Regions from separate parts of the Stenotrophomonas sp. 01N47 genome, predicted to be linked through region 4. Evidence: predicted binding sites of a transcription regulator. Region 4 holds the regulator's gene; each other region holds the start of a gene.
What was found. The regulator FliA, encoded in region 4, starts transcription of late flagellar genes. The targets are predictions, from matches to a motif close to TAAAGTTTNNCNNNCNNNGGCCGATAA.
Positions count from the first base shown of each region.

Region 1: the regulator FliA is predicted to act here: its motif matches at 1,709-1,735, upstream of AC1DKR_RS13150 (GGDEF domain-containing protein).
Region 2: the regulator FliA is predicted to act here: its motif matches at 2,172-2,198, upstream of AC1DKR_RS00010 (flagellin).
Region 3: the regulator FliA is predicted to act here: its motif matches at 2,232-2,258, upstream of AC1DKR_RS13335 (GGDEF domain-containing protein).

Region 1 covers NZ_JBFTQU010000005.1:713,340-717,114, reverse strand. Annotated here, with positions in the region: gene AC1DKR_RS13160 (sensor domain-containing diguanylate cyclase) at 1-908, shown strand, start outside; gene AC1DKR_RS13155 (pseudouridine synthase) at 943-1,665, shown strand; gene AC1DKR_RS13150 (GGDEF domain-containing protein) at 1,804-2,874, shown strand; gene AC1DKR_RS13145 (AAA family ATPase) at 2,995-3,775, shown strand, end outside.
Region 2 covers NZ_JBFTQU010000001.1:408-4,182, forward strand. Annotated here, with positions in the region: partial or broken gene AC1DKR_RS00005 (flagellin) at 1-627, opposite strand, end outside; gene AC1DKR_RS00010 (flagellin) at 700-1,920, opposite strand; gene flgL (flagellar hook-associated protein FlgL) at 2,288-3,490, opposite strand; gene flgK (flagellar hook-associated protein FlgK) at 3,487-3,775, opposite strand, start outside.
Region 3 covers NZ_JBFTQU010000005.1:759,014-762,788, reverse strand. Annotated here, with positions in the region: gene AC1DKR_RS13340 (MFS transporter) at 1-744, shown strand, start outside; gene AC1DKR_RS13335 (GGDEF domain-containing protein) at 785-2,200, opposite strand; gene AC1DKR_RS13330 (TonB-dependent siderophore receptor) at 2,488-3,775, shown strand, end outside.
Region 4 covers NZ_JBFTQU010000005.1:26,731-30,505, reverse strand. Annotated here, with positions in the region: gene AC1DKR_RS09980 (chemotaxis protein CheA) at 1-440, opposite strand, end outside; gene AC1DKR_RS09975 (protein phosphatase CheZ) at 443-1,048, opposite strand; gene cheY (chemotaxis response regulator CheY) at 1,048-1,440, opposite strand; gene AC1DKR_RS09965 (RNA polymerase sigma factor FliA) at 1,460-2,203, opposite strand; gene AC1DKR_RS09960 (MinD/ParA family ATP-binding protein) at 2,200-3,087, opposite strand; gene flhF (flagellar biosynthesis GTPase FlhF) at 3,074-3,775, opposite strand, start outside.

The DNA of each region.
Region 1 (3,775 bases), 690 kb from region 4:
GTGACCGCGTGCTGCCACGTTCGCGCGTGGGTCAGCAGCTGGTGTTGTGGTCCCTGCTCACGCTGGCGGCACTGGTGCCGTGGTTGCAGCGCGATGGACTGGTTGTGGTCGCACAGGTCCTGCAGTGGAGCTTCATTGTCGGCTGCGCACTGTCGTTGGCGATGGGCATCTGGGCCCGGTTGCGCGGCGATGTCTGGTCGCTGGCCGGGCTGGCCGCACTGGCGCCGATGCTGGTGCTGATCGTGGCCGACGCCGCCAGCGCGCCCTGGTTGATGGAATACCGGGTGGAGGCCCTGCAGCTGGCAGTCACCTGGCTGCTGATGATGGCGGCCTACGCGCTCAACCTGCGCTTGGGCCGGCTGCGCCAGCAGCGCGATGAAATGCGCCAGCTCGCCGAGACCGACATGCTGACCGGCCTGCCCAACCGCCGTGCCGGCCTGCACCAACTGGCCCAGCATCTGCAGGGCGGCGAGCGCGAAAGGGGGCCGCTGGTGATCGGCTTCCTCGATATCGATCTGTTCAAGGACATCAATGATCGCCATGGCCATGAGGTCGGCGACCAGGTGCTGGTGGCCGTGGCCCGCGCGCTGCGCGCCGCTGTCCGCAGCGAGGATCAGGTAGTGCGGATGGGCGGCGAGGAGTTCCTGCTGCTGTTGCCGGGAATGCCACGTGAGATCGCTGCCGCGCGCCTGGAACGCCTGCGCCAGCGCATCACCGAGACCTGCCGGGACCTGCAGGTGCCCGGCCTGGAGGTGACCGCAAGCATCGGTCTGGCACAGTGGCGGCCAGCCGAAGATGACCTGGCTGCGCTGCTGCGACGGGCCGACCACGCCATGTACGTGGCCAAGCGCAGTGGCCGCAACCGGGTGTTCGATGGCGAAACCGAAGAACCGTTGACCACGGCATGAGGCGGGAAGGGCGGCGATGCCTGATAATGGGGCGATGACCAGCCGACTCAACAAATATATCGCCGACACCGGCTTCTGCTCCCGTCGTGAGGCCGATCGCCTGATCGCCGCCCGCCGGGTTACCGTCAATGGCCATGCCGCCGGCACGGGCGCGGTTGTTGGCGAGGATGACAAGGTGCTGGTCGACGGCCAGCCGTTGCGCGTGCGCACTGCCCGCAAGCCGGGCGCCCGCCGCCACGTGTACATCGTGCTGAACAAGCCGGTGGGCGTGACCTGCACCACCGAAAGCACGGTGAAGGGCAACATCGTCGAATTCGTCGGCCATGAACAGCGTATCTTCCCGATCGGCCGCCTGGACAAGGAATCGGAAGGCCTGATCCTGATGACCAGCAACGGCGACATCGTCAACCAGATCCTGCGCGCCGAAAACGGTCACCAGAAGGAATACCTGGTGGCGGTGAACAAACCGGTCACCGACGAATTCCTGCGCGGCATGGCCCGCGGCGTACGCATCCATGACCAGATGACGCTGCCGTGCAAGACCTCGCGGATCGCCAAATTCGGTTTCCGCATCATCCTGCAGCAGGGCCTGAACCGGCAGATCCGGCTGATGGCGGCCGAGTTCGGCTACCGCGTGACCCAGCTGCGCCGCGTGCGTATCGACAACATCAAGATCGGTGCACTGAAGCCGGGCCAGTGGCGCAACCTGACCGAGCAGGAGCTTCACGGCCTGTTGCCGCAGCAGCAGGACTGGTAAGAAACTGCTGGTAGTGCCGGCCGCTGGCCGGCACCCTGGCGCTGTACGATTGCCGGGCAGCGGCCGGCACTACCAGAAAGCAGACTGCGGGCCTGCATCAGCTAGACTTTGCAGCGACCTGCCGGAACGTGACGCTGCATGATCAAGCCCGACAAGCCTGCCAACGAAGCGCTGCGCCTGGAGGCGCTGTACCGCTACCGGATCCTCGATTCCGAGCGCGAACGCTCGTTCGATGACCTGGTGGCCATCGCCAAGGCGGTGTGTGGCACGACCATGGCGGCCGTGACCCTGATCGACGTCGAGCGCCAGTGGTTCAAGTCGATGCAGGGCATCGCCGCGACCGAGAACCTGCGCAGCGAGTCGATGTGCGGCCACGCGATCCTGCAACCGCAGGAAATCATGGTGGTTGAGGATGCATTGCAGGACGTCCGCTTCCACGACAATCCGGTGGTGACCGGCGACCCGCATGTGCGCTTCTATGCCGGTGCGCCGTTGATCAGCAGCGACGGCCTGCCGCTGGGAACCCTGTGCGTGTTCGACGCGCGGCCGCAGCAGCTGGCGACCGACAAGGCCGAAGCGTTGGCCGCGCTGTCGCGGCAGGTGATGGTGGTGATGGAGCTGCGCCGTTTCGCCCTGGATATCCAGCGGCACATGCTCGAGCGCAACGATTACGAACGCCTGCTGTCGGAGTATCACGATGTGCTGCTGGCCCAGAATGCCGACCTGGCCGAACAGAGCCGTACCGACGCCCTGACCGGCCTGCCCAACCGGCGGGCACTGGCAGCGGCGCTGGACGAGGCGGTGATTGCCGTCGATGGCCGCGACCGGCAGACCTGCGTGGCCCTGCTGGACATCGATCATTTCAAGCACATCAATGATTTCCAGGGCCACGCGACCGGCGACCGGGTGCTGGCCGAACTGGGGGCGCTGCTGCGCTCGCACTTCGCCGGTGGGGGTCTGGCCGCGCGCTATGGCGGCGAGGAATTCGTGGCACTGATGCCGGACGCGGACCTGCGTACCGCCGAACTGCAATGCGAGTTCCTGCGGGTGGCCGTGTCCAACCTGCCGCTGGGCTTCCCGGTGACCATCAGCATCGGTGTGGCGCAGCACCAGCCCGGTGAAACGTCTGACCAGACTCTGGCCCGTGCCGATGCCGCGCTGTACCGGGCCAAGGGCGCCGGCCGCAACCGGGTGGAAGTGGCGCCCTGACCGCCCGCGCGGCTGCGGTAGATCCACGCCATGCGTGGATGGCCCGGGCCTTTGCGTGCAGTCGCAGCCATTGCGATACCCGTACGGCACCCTCAACGTCTCACCGCAAGGACGTCGACCATGCTGCAGACCCTGGCCATCGCCAATTACCGATCGCTGCATGCGCTGGTACTGCCGATGCAGCGGCTCAACGTGGTCACCGGCGACAACGGCAGTGGCAAATCCAGCCTGTACCGCGCGCTGCGCCTGCTGGCGGAAACCGCCCAGGGCGGTGTTGCAGCGGTACTGGCGCGGGAGGGTGGATTGGGCTCGGCGCTGTGGGCCGGTCCGGAAAAGATCGACCGCCGCGTGCTGGCCGGTGAGATTCCGTTGCAGGGCGGGCCGCGACAGGAGTCAGTGGGGCTCAAGCTGGGCTTCGCCACGGATGAATTCGGCTACGCCATCGACCTCGGATATCCGCCGCCTAGCCGATCGGCCTTCGCGTTGGACCCGCAGATCAAGGCTGAAGCGATCTGGGCAGGACCGTTCCTGCGCAGCGCCAATCTGCTGGTCGACCGCCGCGGTGCGCTGGTGCGGCAGCGGCACGGGCATGGCTGGGATGTAGTGGATGATCGTCTTTCACTGTTCGACAGCCTGTTCACCCAGGTGGGCGATCCGCAGCGCATGCCGGAAGCCATCACCTTGCGCGAGTACATCCGCCGTTGGCGCTTCTACGACCACTTCCGCAGCGATGCCGATGCACCGGCGCGACAACCGGCAATGGCGACCCGTACCCCGGTGCTGCACCACGACGGCCGCGACCTCGCCGCCGCCTGGGTGACGATCCTGGAAATCGGCGATCCGCAGGCGCTGGCGCGGACGATCGAGGATGCATTCCCGGGGGCGACGGTCAGCTTCGAGG
Region 2 (3,775 bases), on a different contig from region 4:
GAAGCTGACGGCGTTGCCCTTGCTGTCGGTGATCGACAGGCCGGTAATGGTGCCAGCGGTGGTGCCGTCAGCCGGCACGGTGACGGCCAGAGCGCCGGTGGCGAACTGCGCACCGCCCAGGGCATTGGCCTTGGCATCGATGGTCTTATCAATTGCGATGGCCTGGCCAGCGTTGGCGCCGACCTGGAACAGCTGGCTGGAGAAGGTGCCGTCCAGCAGCTTGGTGCCGTTGAAGTCCGACTGCTTGGCGACGCGGTCGATTTCCGAAACCAGCTGGGTCACTTCGGCCTGCAGCGCCTTGCGATCGCTGGCCGAGTTGGTGGCGTTGGAGGCCTGCACCGACAGCTCGCGGACGCGCTGCAGGTTGTTGCCGATTTCGGTCAGCGAACCTTCGGCGACCTGTGCCAGCGAAATGCCGTCGTTGGCATTGCGGATGGCCACGTCGGTGCCGCGGATCTGGGTGCCGAAGCGCTCGGAGATCGCCAAGCCGGCCGCATCGTCCTTGGCACTGTTGATGCGCGAACCGGAGGACAGGCGCTGGATGGTGGTGGCCAGCGAGCTGCCGCTGGTGCTCAGGTTACGCTGAGCATTCAACGACATCGTGTTGGTGTTGATTACTTGTGCCATGAGGAGAGGTCCTTGAGCGGTTGCACGTGAGTTGGGTTAGACGCCCCCGACGTGCCCCGGGGGCGGCTCATGTCAGCGCTGCAACAGGCTGAGCACGTTCTGCGGTACCTGGTTGGCCTGGGCCAGCATGGCCGTACCGGCCTGCTGCAGGATCTGGGTGCGGGTCAGCTCGGCGGTTTCCTTGGCGAAGTCGGTATCGCGGATGCGGCTGCGCGATGCGGACAGGTTCTCCGAGGAGGTCTGCAGGTTGGCGACCACCGAGGTGAAGCGGTTCTGGATCGCGCCGAGGTCGGCGCGCACGCTGTTGACCGATTCGAGGGCCTTGTCGACGATCGACATCGCCTTCTGTGCGCCTTCGGCCGTGGTGACGTTCAGGTCCTTGACGAAGCTGGCCGTTGCACCGGTCAGCGTGCCGCCGTTGGTGCTGGTCTCGGTCAGGCCCAGGCCGGCGATGGTGGCGGCGGTGGCGCCGGTCGGCGGGGTCGCCGCGCTGACGCCCAGAGCGAAGGTCTGGCCGTCCTTGACCGAGGCCAGGCTGACCACGCCGGCGTTGACGGAGGCGACTACGCCGGTCTCGCCCAGCTTGTTGTTGATCGCGGCCGCGGTGGCCGAGGTGATCGATTCGCCTGCCTTCACGGTGAAGTCGCTGACGGTGACCGTGGTGGCGGCGCCGCCCGGCGGGGTCACCGAGATCTGCAGGCCGGAGTAGGTGGTATCGGCGGTGGCCTTGTCGGCTGCAGCCAGGCTGGTGCCGGTGTAGACGTTGGCGAAGCTGGCCGCGCCCAGCGAATCGGCCTTGGCGTTGACCACGCTGTTGATGGCGATGGCCTGGCCGGCGTTGGCGCCCACCTGGAACAGCTGGCTGGTGAACGAACCGTCCAGCAGCTTGGTGCCGTTGAAGTCGGCCTGCTTGGCGACGCGGTCGATTTCGCTGACCAGCTGGGTCACTTCAGCCTGCAGCGCCTTGCGGTCGCTGGCCGAGTTGGTGGCGTTGGAGGCCTGCACGCCCAGTTCGCGGATGCGCTGCAGGTTGTTGCCGACTTCGTTCAGCGAGCCCTCGGCGACCTGGGCCAGCGAGATGCCGTCGTTGGCGTTGCGGATGGCTACGTCCAGACCACGGATCTGGGTGGTGAAGCGCTCGCTGATGGCCAGGCCGGCTGCGTCGTCCTTCGCGCTGTTGATGCGCAGGCCGGACGAGAGGCGCTGGATGGTGGTGGCGAGCGAGCTGCCGCTGGTGCTCAGGTTGCGCTGAGCGTTGAGCGACATCGTATTGGTGTTGATTACCTGTGCCATGGGGTCGTCTCCTCTTATGTGGAACCCGTTGGTGAATGGAACGAAGCGCCGCCTGATTTTTTTGTTTGGCTGTGTGCTTCGCCGTTGCCAAATGAATAACGGCGCTTTGTCAACAACCTTTAGCCGGGAATTTCGTTGCAACCGAATTTCGTCGCTGAAAGCTGTTTTTCCGGGGATTTCCGCCGACACGGAAGGGCCGGCGTGAAGCCTGGAACGGGCGGCCAGGCAGGACCTGGCCGGCGCCAGAAGGGGTATCGGCGCCTGCCAGGCAAGCTGAATGGTGGCGGCGGGGCGTATGCCCGGCAGAAACGAAAAAGGCCGCGATGCAGGGCATCGCGGCCTTGGGTTCCAGCGCTGGCGCGTGGAATCAGCGGATCTTGTTGAACAGCGACATCGACTGCATCTGCGAGAACAGCGTCTGTGCCGCCTGCAGCGCGGTGCTTTCCAGCTGGTACTGGCTCAACGCATCGGCGTAGTCCAGGTCGCGCATCTCCGACAGCGTGGTCTTCAGCGTCACGCCATTGGCCTCACGCATCTCCGCCGCGTTGTCCAGCGCTTTCAGCTGCGCGCCACCGGCAGCGCGCGAATCGATCATCCGTTCCGCCGCGCGGCCGACATCACGCAATGCGCTCTGCAGCTCGTTCTGCTGCGCGGCCATCTTCGCCGGGGTACCGGTATCGGCATCCAGTGCGGCGATCAGCTTGTCCATGGTGCCGAAGATGTCGCGGCTGCTGGCGGCCTGCACGTTGAAGCTGTCACCTGTTGCTGGCGCGCCAGCGATCTGCAGGCGAACGCCATTGATCTCCAGTTCGCTGCCGGCCTTGTAGGTACCGGTGCCGGTTACGTTGCCGGCACCGTCGAGCACTTCGTACTGGTCGGCCGCGGTGAAGCGCACGCTGAACGATTGCCCGTTCCAGCTGTCGCTGCCGTCGCGGGTGATGTTGGTCAGCACGCCATTGCCAGCGTTGCCTGCCGCTGCGCTGCCATCGACGAAGCCATCGCCGGTGGGGATGCGCAGGAAGATCTCGCTGCCGGGCAGGGCGTCGCGCACGTAGGTATCCGGGCCGACTTCCACCTGGCGCTGGGTCTGGTCGCCGCGATAGACGACCTTGCCGTCAATCTTGGCGAACGGCGGATCGCTGTCGTTGGTGCCACCGAACACGTAGCGGCCGGTGCCGTCGCTGCTGTTGGCCAGCGACAGCAGGCCCTCGCGGATCTGGTTCAACTCGGTGATCAGGGTCTTCTTGTCGGGCGCACTCAAGGCGGGATTGCTGGCCTGGATGGTCAGATCGTTGACGCGCGCCATCAGGTCGTTGACCTGGGCCAGGGTGTTTTCCTGCACGCCCAGGCGGTTCTGCACGTTGTTGCCATTGAGCTTCATGCGTTCCAGTGCGGCCAGGCTGCGGTCCAGGCCCACCGCAGCGCCTGCGGCGACCGGATCGTCCTTGGCGCTGACGATCTTGCTGCCGGTGGCGATCTGCTGTTCCAGGTGGCTGAGTTTGGCCTGCTTGGCCATCATCAGCGCTACCGACTGGCTGTACATCATTCCGGTGGAGATGCGGTTGCTCATCGGCGCACGGCTCCCAGGATGGTCTGGAACATGGAATCGGCAGTGGAGATCAACTGCGAGGCGGCCTGGTAGGCCTGTTGCAGGCGCAGCATGTCGGCTGCCTCCTCATCGAGGTTGACGCCGGACACTTCGTCACGCGCTGCCTGTGCCTGGTCGGCGATCACCTGCTGCGCCCCCAGCGAATACTCCGCCGAACGCGCTGCCGCACCGACCTGGGTGGTCAGCCCGCCCAATGCGCCACCCAGCGTCACCGTGCCGGCGTTGAACGCCTTGGCCGATTCCACC
Region 3 (3,775 bases), 730 kb from region 4:
TCGGCACGCGTGGTCTCAGGTGCGGTAGCCGCCGTAGCGGGATGGCGCGCGGTGTACCTGCTGTCGGCATTGCTGATGGCGGCGCTGGCACTGCTGCTGTGGCGGCGCCTGCCGCACGTGCCGGTGCCCGCAATGCCGCCGTCGTGGCGCAACCTGCTGCGTTCGATGGCCGATATGCTGCGGCAGGATCGCGCGCTGCGCGAACGGGGGCCGCTGGCATTGTTCCTGTTTGCCGGTCTCAACGTGTTCTGGGCCGCGGTGCCACTGCCGTTGTCGGCGCCGCCGTTGAACTGGTCGACCGCCGCCATCGGCGCGCTGGGCCTGGCCGGCATCATCGGCGCACTACTGGCAGCGCGGGTCGGGCATTGGATGGATCGTGGCCTTGCCCACCGGGTGAGCCTGGGGGCACTGCTGCTGATGCTGGTCGCCTGGGTGCCGTTGCTGGGCCTGCCGTACTCGCTGGCCCTGTTGCTGCTGGGCGTAGTGGTGCTGGATCTGGGCGGGCAGGCGTTGCATGTGTCCAACCAGGCCCTGCTGCTGCGTGCACCGGCCGAACAGCATGGACGCCTGGTGGCGCTGTACATGCTGTTCTATGCCGTGGGCAGCGGTGTGGGGGCTGCGGCAGGCACCTGGACGCAGGCGCGCCATGGGTGGCCGGCGGTGTGCGCGCTGGGCGCGGGCATCGCGCTGCTGGCACTGACGTGGTGGGCGACGTGGCGCATACCGCGCAAGGCCGCCGCGTAGCGTCGAGACCTTCCGACGCCACGTCTCACGCGCTGCAGGCTCAACGTTGCAGCGCGCGTCGTCCCGGAGCTTCCGGCAGTGCGTCGTTGGCCACCACCACCCGGTTGCGGCCCTGTCGCTTGGCGGCATACATCGCCGCGTCGGCGCGCGCCATCAGCCGCTCGTAATCGGGATGACCATCGTGTCCGGCCACGCCGATGCTCGCGGTCAGCGCCAGCGTCTGTCCATTGGGCAGGGTGATCGGCGACTGTGCGATCTGCCGGCGCAGGCTTTCGGCGATCACCTCCGCCTGTGACTCGCTTGCTGCCACCAGCACCACCACGAACTCCTCGCCGCCGTAGCGGAACAGGTAGTCGCTGCCTCGGGTCTGCTGGCCGAGCAGGGCTGCGACGTGCTGCAGCGCGCGGTCGCCGGCGTCATGACCGTGGCCATCGTTGATCGCCTTGAAATGGTCCAGGTCCAGCAGCAACAACGAGAACGGCGTGTGGTTGCGCGTGGACAACTCGATCTCACGACGCAGCACGGTCGGCAGGAAGCGTCGGTTGAGCAGGTTGGTCAACGCATCGCTGCCTGCATCCAGTTCACCGATGCGTTCGAACAGCAGGGTCATCAGGTTGCGGATGGTGGCCAGGTCTTCGCGGATCATCGGCAGGGCGGTCAGCCGCCGTGCCGGATCTTCATCGGTGGCGCGCTGCAGGCGGCTGTCGATGCGTGCCATCAGCTGGCCCACCTGCTGCGTCTCGCTGCTTTCGCCGAAGCTGGGAATGCCCTTGTGGGTGAACCACAGGCCGAATTCCGAGCTTGCCAGACTGGCGTTGTCGGCACCTGTCGCATGGCCGGCGAGGGTATACAGGAGGGTGTTTTCCCAATCCAGCAGCAGGGCGCGCTGGCGCTCGCGCTCGGTGCTGACGTTCTGCACCAGCGAGAACAGCCGGTACGCCGCATCGGTGCGCGAAGAGCGCTCACGGGCGTGCGTGTAGGCCAGCGTCATGCCTTCCATGGCGATGTCCATGATCGCGCTGAGGCAATCGATGGCGGCGAAGGCAGTGTCGTTGTCAGCGGCGTCGGCGCGCAGGCGGACGAACAGTTCGTGCTTCAGCACGCGAGCACCGCGTGCCACCAGGTCAACCGGAATGCCGACCCGCGCATGCACATCGCCGATCACCCGTTGTGCGGCGACGGTAGCGGCAATGCCATCCGCATCGGTGGTCAGCAGCTGGGCCAACCAACGCTGCATCGCTGGTTGCAGGCGCTGCTTGACCTGTTCGTGGGACAGGAAGCGGCGCGCACGCGAGTCCTGCAGCAGCACTTCGTAGAAGTGCTGCGCCAGCGTCGGCGGTGCATCGGCGGCCACGGCATGCAGCAGCGCGGCGGCGGCGGGGCCGGCCAGCAGCAGACACTGCTGCCAGGCCTGAGCCAGCGGTTGGCTGGCTTCGTCCAGTTGGGGTGTATCCACGTCGATCTCTAACGGCGCACAACAGACCACGGTATCGGCCGCGGCTGTCGACGGTTGATGGCAGGGAAGCCGGCCAGTTTAAGCGCCATGCAGGACGAAAAACGCGGGTGAAGCACATGCCGGCCGATGCCGCAATGCGTTGACGCATTTGAGAATCACTCGCATTTGTGAAAAAATGACGGCGGGAACCGGCATGCGGGCATCCCGCAGTGATCGTTCCGCCTCCCCCGTCGCCGCCTCGTGCCCTATGCCAGAGGCTTCCGTTGCCCTGCCAGAAGGTTCAGAACATGCCTGCAAACACTCTTTCACCGCGCCCGCTGGCGCTTGCCGTCGCTGCGCTGCTGGCCACCGCTGCCGTCACCGCCCATGCGGAAACCGATGCCACCGATATCGACACCGTGCATGTCACTGCCTCGCAGATCGCGCGGCAGGCGCTGGGCACCTCCACCATCACCGCCGAGGACATCGCCAAGCGGCCGCCGGTCAACGACATCGCCGAACTGCTGCGGACGATGCCCGGCGTCAATCTGACCGGCAACAGTGCATCGGGCCAGTACGGCAACAACCGGCAGATTGATCTGCGCGGCATGGGGCCGGAAAACACCCTGATCCTGATCGACGGCAAGCGCGTGGGTGCACGCGACGCGGTGCGCATGGGCCGCAGTGGCGAGCGCAACACGCGCGGCGATACCAATTGGGTGCCGGCGGAAATGATCGAACGCATCGAAGTGCTGCGCGGCCCGGCAGCGGCACGCTATGGCTCGGGTGCCTCCGGTGGCGTGGTCAACATCATCACCAAGCGCCCGACCGGCGACCTGACCGGTGCGGTTGACCTGTACGGCCTGGTGCCCGAACACAGTGCCGAGGGCGGCAGCGAGCGCCTCGGCCTGCAGCTGAGCGGGCCGATGACCGACACGCTGTCGTTCCGGTTGTACGGCAACCTCAACAAGACCGATGCCGATTCGCTGGATCTCAACCGCGACTTCGCAACCGGTGCCAATGCGGTACCGCCAGCGGGCCGCGAAGGCGTCAAGAACCGCGACGTCAACGCGCTGCTGCGTTGGGACGTGACCGCCAACCAGGTGGTCGAGTTCGAGGCCGGTACCAGCCGCCAGGGCAACATCTATGCCGGCGATCGTGCGGTCAGTACCACTGGTACCTCCACCGGTGTCGACCTGGCTGCGCTGGCCGAGCAGCAGGCCGAGACCAACCGCATGTACCGCACCACCGGCGCGATCACCCATCGCGGACGCTGGGGCGATGTCAGCTCGCGGCTGACGGCGGCGGTGGAAGGGGTCAACAACTCGCGCATCAACGAAGGCCTGGCCGGCGGCCCGGAAGGCAGCTTCAATGGCGCCGACTGGTCGACCTCGCGCCTGCGCAACTACCAGCTGGACGGCGAGGTCAGCTTCCCTACCACCCTCGGCGGTGCCGAGAACGTGTGGACGCTGGGCTTCGAGTACCTCGACAGCCGGTTGACCGATCCCTATTCGATGAGCCAGTCCAGCAGCAGCGGTGGCGGCATTCCGGGCCTTTCGGCCGATCGTGCACGCGGCAAGTCCGATGCACAGACCA
Region 4 (3,775 bases):
TCGGTGATCAGGTCGCCACCGCCCGCACCCGGCGTCGCGGCCGCAGGCGCGGCAGCGCCGCCGCCATGCACGTCGAACTGGGCGACCAGTTCGGGCGGGGCAAAGCCCGGCTCGGTGCCCGAAGACACCGCGTCAAGCATCGACTGCAGGTAGTCCAGTGACTGCTGGGCGGCATCGAAGTGATGCGCCTGCAGGACGGCCTGGCCGGCGCGTGCGGCGCCCAGTGCTTCCTCGGCGGCGTGGCACAGCTCGACCATCGCGGTGATGCCGAGGAAACCTGCGCCGCCCTTCAGCGTGTGGTAGCCGCGGAACACCGCGTTGAGCTGTTCATTGTCCTGCGGTGCCTGTTCCAGCGACACCAGCTGTTCGCCGAGGCGATCCAGGATCTCCTGGGCCTCGATGATGAAATCGGCAGTGATGTCGTCGGCTACTGCGCCCATGGTTACAGCCCCAGATCCGACAACAGGTCGTCGGCGTCGTTCTGCGAGACCGCATGGCGGTCCAGTCCCTTCAGTGCCGGCCCAGCCAGTTCCGGATCGGTGCGATGCTGTTCCGGCGGCAGGCCGAGCGCGCCGAAGCCTTCGTGCACGCGGCGGACGATGCCCACCACGCGACGGATGATCTGCCCGGTCAGGTCCTGGTAGCTCTGGGTCAGGGCGATCTCGGTGAGGTTGTGGCGGATGCGGTCGAGCTGCACGTCCTGGCCCGGCTGCAGGCCGTCGGCGCGCAGCTGTTCGGTCAGGCTGCGGCACTCTTCGGCCAGGTCCAGGGTGCGGTGCGTGGCCTGTTCGGTCATCGCCACCACGTGGTCCAGGCGCGCGCAGGCATCGTCCAGCTCGCCGGCTTCATCGGGCACGGTCGGCAGTTCGCCCAGCGCCTGGCCCAGTTCGCGGGCCAGCCGCGAAAGGCCGCTCATCATCGGCTGGGTGCGCAGCGCCACCAGGCCGTCGATGCGCTGGCGCCACGCCGCCTCGTCGCCGGATTCCAGTGCATCCAGGGCTTCCTGCAGGCGCAGGGCGAGGGCGCTCTTGTCGACCGTGGTATCCATCAAGCGCTGGCCGCCAGGCGTTCGAAGATCTTGCCGAGCTTCTCTTCCAGCGTCTGTGCGGTGAACGGCTTGATGATGTAACCGTTCACGCCGTTCTGCGCCGCTTCGATGATCTGCTCGCGCTTGGCTTCGGCGGTCACCATCAGCACCGGCAGGGTCTTCAGCTTGGCATCGGCACGGATGGCCTTGAGCAGTTCGATGCCGGTCATCACCGGCATGTTCCAGTCGGTGACCACGAAGTCGAACGGCTGGCTCTGCAGCAGCGACAGCGCGGCATGCCCGTCCTCGGCTTCGGCGGTATTGGTGAAGCCCAGATCGCCCAGCAGGTTCTTGACGATACGACGCATGGTCGAAAAATCGTCGACGATCAGGATGCGCATGTTCTTGTTCAAAGCAGAGTTCCTTTGTTGATCAGCTCTCGAGGCCGGCGTCGGCCGCCTCGAAAATCTTCAGTCGGCCACGCAGGCGCAGGACCGCCTGGCCGTGGATCTGGCAGACCCGCGACTCGCTCACGCCGAGCACTGCGCCGATCTCTTTCAGGTTCAGTTCCTGCTCGTAGTAGAGCGACAGCACCAGCTGTTCGCGCTCGGGCAGGTGGCCGATGGCATTGCCCAGCTCGCGGCCGAATTCACCGCGCTCCAGCACCTGCTGTGGGGTCGGGCCGCCCTGGGCGACGGTGTCCAGCTCGCCCTGGTCTTCAATGCGCGACTCCAGGCTCAGTACCTGGCCGCGCGAGGCGTCCTCCATCAGGCGCAGGTACTCGGGCAGCGGCATCTCCATCGCGGCGGCCACTTCTGTGGCACTGGCGGCACGGCCGGTGCTCTGCTCCAGGCGGCGGATGGTGGCCGCAGCGTCACGGGCACGGCGGTGCACCGAACGCGGTACCCAGTCGCCACGACGGATCTCATCGATCATCGAACCGCGGATGCGGATCGAAGCGTAGGTCTCGAACGAGGCACCCTGGTCGGCGTCGTAGCTGCGCGAGGCTTCGATCAGGCCCATCATGCCGGCCTGGATCAGGTCGTCCACCTCAACGCTGGCCGGCAGGCGTGCGGCCAGATGGTGGGCGATGCGCCGCACCAGGTCCGAGTGCTGGGCGATGACCTCGTTGGCCGCCGTGCGCTGGACCTCTCTGTACTGGGCGGCGCCTTTCATGCGGCCACCCCGCGCTGCTTGATGATGCGTTCGAGGAAGAACTCGACGCCGCCGCGCGGCTCGGTCGGTGCCTGCCAGCGGGCGGTGCGGCGGGCGATCTCGGTGATCGCCAGTGCCGACGGGCTGGACGGATAGGCCTTCACCACCGGCTGCTGGCGCTGCACCGACAGGCGCAGCCAGTCGTCCTGCGGCACGCAGCCCAGGTAGTTCAGCGAGACATCGGCGAGGAACTTCTCGCAGACGCGGGTCAGCTTCTCGTACAGCACGCGGCCTTCGTTGGGGTCGCGCACCATGTTGGCCACCACCTGGATGCGGTCCACGCCACGTTCGCGCGACAGCACCTTGATCAGCGCATAGGCGTCGGTGATCGAGGCCGGTTCATCGCAGACCACCACCACGGTGTCCTGCGCGGCCTGGCAGAAGGTCAGCACGCCATCGGTGATGCCGGCGGCGGTGTCCACCACCATGATGTCCAGCTCGCGCTCCAGTTCGGAGAACACGTTGACCAGGCCCACATGCTCGGCCGGGGCCAGCTCGGCCATGTGCCGGCGGCCGGACGCAGCCGGTACCACCAGCACGCCGTTCGGGCCTTCGATGATCACGTCATCCAGGCTGCAGCGGCCAGCGACCAGGTCGGCCAGGGTGTTGGTGGGGCTCAGGCCCAGGATCACATCGATGTTGGCCAGGCCCAGGTCGGCGTCCAGCAACAGGGTGCGTTTGCCCATTCCCGCAAGCGCCACGGCCAGGTTGGCCGACACGTTGGTCTTGCCGACGCCGCCCTTGCCGCCGGTCACGGCAATCGTGCGCACAGGGCCGAGCGGCTCGCTGCGGGTCGCCGTCAGCGGGAAGGTGGTGGTCAGCTTGGCGTACTCACGCGACGGCATGGTTCAACTCCGGGTTGCAGGGCATATCGGCCGCGCGGCGCAAATCTTCAAGGCGAAGTACAAGATTGGCTGCACTGGCCCGGTGCAGGTCGTCCGGGACGTCCTGGCCATCGGTCACCCAGGTGATCGGCAGCTTGTGGTCCACCGCCACCGACAGGGCGTTGCCGAAGCGGCCGGTCTCGTCCAGCTTGCTCAGCACCAGGCCCTGCAGGTTGGCCGCGCCGAAGCGGCGGACCACCTCGTCCATGTCGCCGAAGCTGGTGTTGGCCGGCAGTACCAGCAGGGTGCGGACCTGGCGGGCAGCGCGCAGCCACTGCAGCTGGGCGGCCAGCGCACGGTCGCGCGGGCCCAGGCCGGCGGTGTCGATCAGCACCAGCTTGTAGTCCTTCAGGCGTTCCAGCAGCTGGTCCAGGTCGGTGCCGCTGTTGGCCTCGTGCACGGCGATGCCGAGCTGGCGGCCGTAGCCGTACAGCTGTTCGCGGGCGCCGATGCGCATCGTATCGGTGGTGACCAGGGCGACGTCGCGGGCGGCATGGGCTTCGGCGAAGCGCGAGGCCAGCTTGGCGATGGTGGTGGTCTTGCCGGCGCCGGTCGGGCCGACCAGGGCGATCACACCGCCTTCCTCCATCGGATCGACCGGGGCGATCGGCAGCTTGCGCGAGATCAGCCCCAGCATCAGGCCGCGGCC